DNA from 2 places in the Micrococcus sp. HSID17227 genome. Region 1 is predicted to be linked to the other one. Evidence: riboswitches for the same ligand, from Rfam matches in the RefSeq annotation. Region 1 holds a riboswitch; the other holds the start of a gene.
What was found. A riboswitch is a leader RNA that binds a small molecule or an ion and turns the genes downstream of it on or off. The one in region 1 is predicted to bind glycine.
Positions count from the first base shown of each region.

Region 1 (4,418 bases):
GCCCGACCCCGGGCCCACCGCCGCCGTGGGGGATGCAGAAGGTCTTGTGCAGGTTCAGGTGAGAGACATCCCCGCCGAAGCGTCCCGGCTGGGCCAGCCCGACCAGGGCGTTGAGGTTGGCGCCGTCGATGTAGACCTGACCGCCGGCGGTGTGAACGGCCTCGCAGACCTCCCGCACGTCGGCGTCGTAGACCCCGTGCGTGGAGGGGTAGGTGATCATGATCGCCGCCAGCTCAGCCTGGTGCTTGGTGAGTTTGGCGTCCAGGTCGGCGTGGTCGATGGTGCCGTCCGCGGCGGTCTTCACCACGACGACCTTCATCCCGGCCAGCACCGCCGAGGCGGCGTTGGTGCCGTGCGCGGAGGCGGGGATGAGACAGACGGTCCGGTCCGTGTCGCCGTTGGCCAGGTGGTAGCGGCGGATGGCCAATAGGCCCGCCAGCTCCCCCTGGGAGCCGGCATTGGGCTGGATCGACACGGCGGCGTAGCCAGTGATCTCGCTCAGGCGCCGCTCCAGGTCCTCGATCAGTTCCCGCCATCCCTGGCTCTGGTGCTCGGGGACCAGCGGGTGGATGCCGGCGAACTCCGGCCAGGAGATGGCGGCCATCTCGGCGGTGGCGTTGAGCTTCATGGTGCACGAGCCCAGCGGAATCATCGTGCGGTCCAGCGCGAGGTCGCGGTTGGCGAGGCGGCGCAGGTAACGCAGCATCTGGGTCTCGGAACGGTAGCGGGAGAACACCGGGTGGCGCAGGTACTCAGAGGTCCGCAGGATGCCCAGATCCAGGTCGAACCCGCGGGGACCAGCGGCGATCTGCCCGGTCGCCTCCGGCACGCCGAAGGCCTCGACGACCCGGGCCAGGTGATCCACCGTGGTGGTCTCATCACAGGAGATCCCGACGTGGTCCTCGTCGACCCAGCGCAGGTTCACCCCCCGGGTCTCGGCGGCATGCAGGATCTGGGCCGCCCGACCCGACACCCGCACCGTCAAGGTATCGAAGAAGTGCCCGCAGACGAGTTCGAAACCGGCGCGGTCCAGAACAGTGGCCAGGGTGCGGGCGTGGTCATGCACGCGCTGGGCGATGGCCTTGAGCCCCTCCGGGCCGTGGTAGACGGCGTACATGGACGCCGCCACGGCCAGCAGGGCCTGGGCGGTGCAGATGTTGGAGGTGGCCTTCTCCCGGCGGATGTGCTGCTCACGGGTCTGCAGCGCCAGGCGGTAGGCCGGTTTGCCGTTGGAGTCGCGCGAGACCCCAATCAGGCGCCCGGGCAGGGACCGCTCCAGCCCTGAGCGCACGGCCATGTACGCCGCGTGCGGGCCTCCGTAAAACAGTGGCACCCCGAAGCGCTGAGAGGTGCCCACCGCGATGTCCGCTCCCTGCTCCCCCGGCGGGGTGATCAGCGTCAGCGCCAACAGATCGGCCGCGACCGTCACCATCGCTCCACGCGCCTTGGCGTCAGTGATCAGCCCTGTGTAATCGCTGACCCGCCCGGAGGCACCGGGCTGCTGCAGCACCACACCGGTGATCTCCCCCTGCGGCAGCCCCTGGCTCAGATCGGCGACCTCCACCTCGAAATCCAGGGCCTCCGCCCGGCCCTGCACCACCGCCAGGGTCTGGGGCAGCGCATCGGCGTCCAGCACGATCTTGCCCTCACCACGGGCCTTGTTGGTGCGGCGCATCAACAGCACCGCCTCGGCCACAGCCGTGGCCTCATCCAGCAGGGACGCGTTGGCGACCGGCAGGGCGGTGAGATCCTGGATCATCGTCTGAAAGTTCAGCAGCGCCTCCAGCCGCCCCTGAGAGATCTCGGGCTGGTACGGGGTGTAGGCGGTGTACCAGCTCGGGGACTCCAGCACGTTGCGCTGGATCACCGGCGGCGTGTGGGTGTCGTAGTAGCCCTGCCCGATCATCTGCACGGCCGTGGTATTGCGGTCGGCGAAGGCTCGCAGGCGCTCAAGCACCCCCTGCTCGCTAAGTGCGGCGGGCAGGTTCAGCGGAGTGCGCTGACGAATACTGGCCGGCACGGCAGTGTCCACGAGTTCATCGAGGCTGGTGTACCCCAGCCGCTCGAGCATAAGAGCGGCCTCTGCGGCCCGAGTCCCGATGTGCCGGTCGACGAAAGCCGCCGTGGTGAGAGAGGCAGTGAGCTGGGTAGTCATGAGGGGAACTCCTAAGCGTTCTACGCCGTCGCAAAGGCGAAGGGTGTGAGTTCCTCCCCGCTCTGTCTGGGACCTGAGAGTTTCCACAGTCGTAGGACCGCTTGCACCGTCGGTGAGTGCAACCACCTCGGTGGTTGCACTGCTTTCCAGAGTTGCCAAATCGCGGTGGTACGGGGGCCTGAGAGTTTCCTGGGGAGGATTTGCTCCTACGGCGCCGGCAAGGAGGTCATCCCGGCCGGACTCTCCCACCACGATCTATGGGCGATCCCACTGTAAGCAGAATCACACGGGCTTGTCTAGTTTAAATCTGTCCTATTGGTCACTTCGTGCACCTTTGCAGAGGCCAGAGACCCTATTTCGAGGGATACCTATGGCAGGAAGCCGCGCAGCAGGGAGGCGGTGCCCTCCAGATGATCGACCATCAAAGCCTTCGCATGGACCGGGTCGCCGCGCAGGATCGCCTCGGTGATCGCCAGGTGCTGCTGATTGGAGTGCTCAAGGTTGGCCGGCAACAGCGGGATCTTGTCGAGCAGCGCACTCACGCGCGCCCGGGTGTCGGCCACCGCAGTGATGAGCGAAGGGCACCGGCTCAGCTCGGCCACAGCGATGTGGAAGCGGGCATCCCGGGTGCGATAAGTGCTCTGATCGGCTTGTTGCACCTCCGAAAGGCAGGCCTGTAGGTACTGACGGGCCGAGGCTGACAGATCAGCCCTGGCTGCTAGCTCGGCCGCAGCCGGCTCCACCACGGCGCGGAAAATCAGCACGTCATGGCACTCCCGCGGATCAAGGTGGCCTGGGTCCGAGGAAGGCGCACCGAAAGTCTCCAAAATGTATGTGCCGCCGTAGCGTCCCCGACGCACCTCCAAGAAGCCCGCCCGCTGCAATTCGGCCAAAGCTTCGCGCAGGGTGGCACGCGAGACCCCTAAATGCTCAGCCAGGTCCCGCTCAGGCGGCAGTTTCTGACCCCGAGGGAAGAGGCCGACCTTGATCGCCTGCAGCAGGTGCTCAATGGTCTCCTCAAACGCGTTGCCCGAGCGCACCGGACGCAGCACCGCATAGGGGTGCCCGAAGTCTGCCAAGGCCATCACGCTCCTCCATTTCCACTGTCGCCACAGCCTACGGGGTACCCCGCCTGAGCCTGCACGCTCCCACCGGTGGGACAGTCGCGCAAACTCCTATTGACGACTCTGCTGTGAGATGGAACACTCTCCCACAATGCCATGGACTGAAAACAGTCCTTTATCGTGGTTCCCATCGGTTCCAATCCGCAGAGGTGGACACCCGTGCAACATCAATCTCACGCTTCATCCGTCTCAGACAGCAGCTACCTTGAACACCGCCAGCTCAAGGCCGGGGCTGCCGGTTGGGTCCTGCTGGCCGGCCTGGGTGTCTCCTACGTTATCTCCGGGGACTTCTCCGGGTGGAATCTCGGTCTGGCGGAAGGCGGGTGGGGCGGGCTACTGATTGCTTTTGTGCTCATGGGTCTGATGTACACCTGCATGGTGTTCGGCCTCGCGGAGCTGTCCTCGACCCTGCCCACGGCCGGTGCCGGCTACGGGTTCGCCCGCCGCGCCCTGGGACCGCTGGGGGGCTTCGCCACCGGGATGGCCGTGCTCATCGAATACGCCGTGGCCCCGGCGGCGATCGCGACCTTTATCGGCGGCTACATCGAGGCATTGGGCCTGTTCGGAATCACCAACTCCTGGCCCGTCTACCTTGTGACTTATCTGGTGTTCATGGGCATCCACATGTACGGGGTGGGCGAGGCCTTGAAGCTGATGTTCGGCATCACCGTGGTCGCGGTCCTCGCGCTGGGGGTGACCGTCGTCGCGCTTGTGCCGCACTTCGACGTCGCAAACCTCTTCGACATCGTCCCAAACGACGCGGCGGGGGCGAGCTCGTTCCTGCCCATGGGGTACGCCGGAGTCATGGCCGCCCTGGTCTACGGGATCTGGTTCTTCCTAGCGGTCGAGGGCGTGCCGCTGGCCGCGGAGGAGACGGCTGACCCGAAGCGGGACATGCCGCGCGGGATCATCGTAGCCATGCTCATCCTGTTGGTCTCCGGGGCGCTCATGCTGGTGCTGGTGCCCGGCGCCGGCGGCGCCAAGGCGATGAGCACCTCGGACAATCCGCTGCCGGAGGCGATCCGCACGGTCGCCGGGACCGACAGTGTGTTGGCGAGCATCGTGAACTACGCGGGCCTGGCCGGGCTGGTGGCGAGCTTCTTCTCCATCATGTACGCCTACTCCCGGCAGCTGTTCGC
Region 1 covers NZ_RBLN01000028.1:6,587-11,004, forward strand. Annotated here, with positions in the region: gene gcvP (aminomethyl-transferring glycine dehydrogenase) at 1-2,155, opposite strand, end outside; glycine riboswitch at 2,312-2,413, opposite strand; gene D8M29_RS03175 (FadR/GntR family transcriptional regulator) at 2,524-3,240, opposite strand; gene eat (ethanolamine permease) at 3,439-4,418, shown strand, end outside.

Region 2 (4,418 bases), on a different contig from region 1:
CGGATGGCCCACAGGCCCGCGAACTCACCCTGCGAGCCGGCGTTCGGGGCCACCGAGACGCCCGCGTAGCCGGTGATCTCGGCGAGCTTGGACTCCAGGTCCGCGATCAGGAACCGCCAGCCCTCGGTCTGGTGGTCGGGCGCGAACGGGTGGATGGAGCAGAACTCGGGCCAGGAGATGGCCTCCATCTCCGCGGTGGCGTTGAGCTTCATGGTGCACGAGCCCAGCGGGATCATGGTGCGGTCCAGCGCCAGGTCGTAGCCGGAGAGGCGGCGCAGGTAGCGCAGCATCTTCGTCTCCGAGTGGTGGGTGTTGAACACCGGGTGCGTCATGAACGCGGAGGAGCGGCGCAGCGACTCCGGCACGGCCGGGGTGGCCACGGCGCCCTCGTGCGCGGAGGCCGGCAGGGAGCCCGCGTCCAGGCCGAACGCCGTCAGGACGGCCACGAGGTCGGCGTCGACGGTGGTCTCATCGGCGGCAATCCGCAGGGTGTCCGCGTCCACCAGGCGCAGGTTCACGCCGTTCTCCTCGGCGGCCTGCAGGACCTGCTCGGCCCGGCCGGGCACGCGGACGGTGATCGTGTCGAAGAAGTGCTCCTCGGCGACCTCGACGCCACCGGCCCGCAGCGCCTCCGCCAGGCGGACGGCCTGGGCGTGGGCGTGGCGGGCGATGCGGGCGATGCCCTGGGGGCCGTGGTAGACGGCGTACATCGAGGCGACGATCGCGAGCAGCGCCTGGGCGGTGCAGATGTTGGAGGTGGCCTTCTCGCGCCGGATGTGCTGTTCGCGCGTCTGGAGGGCGAGGCGGTAGGCGGGCTTGCCGGCGTCGTCGTGGGAGACGCCCACGAGGCGGCCCGGCATGCTGCGCTGCAGGCCCTCCTTCACGGCCATGTAGGCGGCGTGGGGGCCGCCGAAGAACAGGGGCACGCCGAAGCGCTGCGTGGAGCCGACGGCGATGTCCGCACCCTGCTCCCCGGGCGGAGTGATCAGGGCGAGGGAGAGGATGTCCGCGGCGACGGTCACGAGGGCGCCGGCCTCCTTGGCCTGCGCGATGACGGCGGCGTGGTCGTGGATGCGGCCGGAGTCGCCGGGCTGCTGCAGCACGACGCCGCACAGGCCCTTCTCCTCGACCTCGGCGCGGACGTCCTCCGGGATGCCTGCGGAGAGGTCGGCCACGCGCACGTCGATGCCCACGGCCTCGGCGCGCAGGCGCACCACGGAGAGGGTCTGCGGGAAGAGGTCCGCGTCGAGGAGGGTGACGCCGTCGGTCCTGCGACGGTTGGCACGGTGCATGAGGAGCACGGCCTCGGCGGCGGCGGAGGCCTCGTCCAGCAGGGAGGCGTTGGCGATGTCCAGGCCGGTGAGGTCCTGGACCATCGTCTGGTAGTTCAGGAGGGCCTCGAGGCGGCCCTGGGAGATCTCCGGCTGGTACGGCGTGTAGGCCGTGTACCAGGCCGGGTTCTCCAGCACCTTGCGGAGGATGACGCCCGGGGTGACGGTGTCCGAGAAGCCCTGCCCGATCATCTGGGTCTTCATGACGTTGCGGCCGGCGATCTCGCGCAGCTGCTCCAGGACCGCGGACTCGGTCAGCGGGGCGGGCAGCTCGAGGGGCTTCGGCTGGCGGATGCCGGCGGGGACGGCGGTGTCCACGAGGGCCTCGAGCGAGTCGTAGCCCAGGGTCTGCAGCATGTGCTCGACGTCCGCGGGGCGCGGGCCGATGTGGCGGGCCACGAAGGGGGCCGAGGCGGCGTCCTTGGGCTCGACGCGCTCGTGGGGCAGCGCGGTCGTGCTCTCGGTGGTCTGGGGGCTGGTCACGGGGTACCTCCGGGGGGATCCTGCCGTGGTCACGGCGTGGGTCTGCTCCTCCCCGCTCTGTCATGGACCTGAGAGTTTCCGACGCCCGGGTGGGCGGCTTGCACCGTCGGTGGTCTCGGTCCGGACGCGGGCGCGGCGGAGTGAGACGCTTTCCAGAGCGCCTGACCCCACGCGGTACGGATGCCTGAGAGATTCCCGGGGAGGGTTTGCTCCTTCGGCGGCCTGCTCACGCGGCCGGCCGGGGCAGGACGCGCGCCGACGCTCTCCCGCGCGGGGCATGCGGCGTGCCGCCAGTATCCCACACGTGTAGGCCGCGTCACAGGGCGACCGGGAGGGGCCGGACGGGGCGTGTCGAAGGCTTTCGTTGATGAAACGGCGGCGTGTCGAAGCGCTTTCGTTCAGGAAACGGGTGACGGGAGGAATGACTCAGTCGCATGCCGTCGGCTCACGACAGTCGGTAAGGGACGTCATTCGGCGGCGCGCGTCATCGCCGGGCCTCAATCCCACAGCCCGGCAAGCCCGCCCAGCTGGTAAACCGCGAGCCCGATGACGACAAGACAGACAAGCCCTCCCAGGGCGTTGGCCAGTGGGCCGTTCCGATGCGAGCCCATCAGCCGACGACTGTTCATCACGACCATCAGGAATACGGCCACGATGGGCAGGAGAAGCCCGTTCGCCGCCTGTGCGATGACGATGACCTCCGTGGGATTCGTTCCCGTCAGGGCAATGAGGGCACCGATCGCAAGGACTGCGCCCCACACGATGCGAGCAGGGACGCTGCGCAGATCGGTGTCCTGGCCCAGTGTGCCGGCAATCGCGTACGCCGCGCCGAGCGGGCCAGCTACGGCGGACGTGAACCCGGCCGCGAACATGCCCGCCGCGAACACCCAGCCAGCCGCGTCCCCGAGGAGGGGTTCCAGGGCGGAGGCGAGGTCCCGACCGGTCTCGGCCTGCATGCCCTTGACGTACATCCCACCGAACGCCGTCGCCATCACGGCCAGAGTGATTACACCTCCGACGGAGATCGACACCGCCGTGTCCGTTCTCGCCGCTCGGAGAGATTCCCGCGAATCCAGACCCGGCCCCCATTTCTCCTGCACCAAACTCGCGTGCAGGAAGAGGTTGTAAGGGACCACGGTGGTCCCGATCAGTGCGACCGCCAGCAACGCCGTGCCGGGTGGCAGCCGGGGAATGAACATGCCCATCAAGAGGTCGCCGATCGGAGGCTGAACTAGGACTGCAGTGACGATGAACAGCAGCCCCAATAACCCGACCATGACGGTCAGCACCCGCTCGATCAGTTTGTAGCTGCCTGTCCAGAGCAGAATGCCGATCGTGAGGACGATCCCGATGACGACCACGGGCTGACTGAGTCCGGTCACACTAGTCAAGGCGAGGGCGGTGCCGACTGTGTCACCACCGGCGTAGGACGCCCCTCCGATGCCGATCGCCGCGACGACGAGGATCGCCATGACAAGTCGTGCCGGCACCGAGGAGAACACCTCGCGCAGAGCGTGTCCGAGACTCATGCGGGTCGCGAGGCCCAACCGTCCCGACATCTCCTGCAAGACGATGGTGGCCAAAATTGAGAAGACGACAGCCCAGGCCAGGACGAATCCCTGCTCGGCTCCGGTAACGATGGAGGTTGTGATGGTCCCCGGCCCGATGAAGGACGCGGCGATGATTAGCCCCGGACCGAAACGACTAGGCCTCTCGTCTTGGGGCAACACCTCATTGGAGAACCGGCCATCCCTCGCCTGCGTTGCCATCGCGTCTCCTCCATCTCCGGCCCGCATGGGTCAAGATGAAGCGTATGCCGGGTATGATGCACATCATAGTGGATCTGGACTATTTCATCCCATATGAGCCCCCACGTGTTGCCCCTTATGGTCTGAGACGGGCATCCCTACGATGGAGCCAGGGCTACGGCCCTTTGCCCGACCCGCAGAGCTCGCCGAAAGGAACGCCATGTACACCCGTAGCCGGAACGACGTCGAGAAGGTCGAGTGGGGCGGAGGCACCTCCGAACGCCTCATCACCGCGAAGGACGAGATGGGTTTCGCCGTCGCCCACACGATCGTGCGCGCCGGATCGTCCTCGAAGCTCCAGTACCGCAACCACAAGGAGGCCTGTTACTGCATCGCGGGCAACGGCTCCGTGGTGGAGCCGGACGGCACCGTCCACGAGATCACGCCGGGTGTCATCTACGTCCTGCCGGACCACGAGCCGCACGACCTGCGCGGCGGCACCGAGGACATGCACCTGATCTCGGTGTTCAACCCCGCCATCACCGGCGACGAGAAGCACACCCTGTCGGAGGACGGCTACTCCAGCTACTGAGCCCGGGCACGGTGAGGGAGGCGTCGACGACAGCGCCTCCCGCGTCGGCGCCGACGGCGGCGTCCGGTCGTAGGGTGGCGGGGTGCTCAACCTGTGCGCCCCCGAGCGCACCGTGCGCCGCAACACCCACCTGGCGCTGGTGCTGACCGCGATCGCGGGGATCCTCAACTCCGTGGGCTTCGTCGCCGTGGCCACGTACACGTCCCACATGACGGGGATCGTGGCGTCCATGGCGGACGCGGCGGTCCTCCACGCCCCGGGTCT
Region 2 covers NZ_RBLN01000033.1:5,794-10,211, forward strand. Annotated here, with positions in the region: gene gcvP (aminomethyl-transferring glycine dehydrogenase) at 1-1,814, opposite strand, end outside; glycine riboswitch at 1,977-2,093, opposite strand; gene D8M29_RS03535 (Nramp family divalent metal transporter) at 2,312-3,583, opposite strand; gene D8M29_RS03540 (ectoine synthase) at 3,783-4,154, shown strand; gene D8M29_RS03545 (YoaK family protein) at 4,237-4,418, shown strand, end outside.
Region 2: another riboswitch for glycine. It lies ahead of gcvP (aminomethyl-transferring glycine dehydrogenase); the one in region 1 lies ahead of gcvP (aminomethyl-transferring glycine dehydrogenase).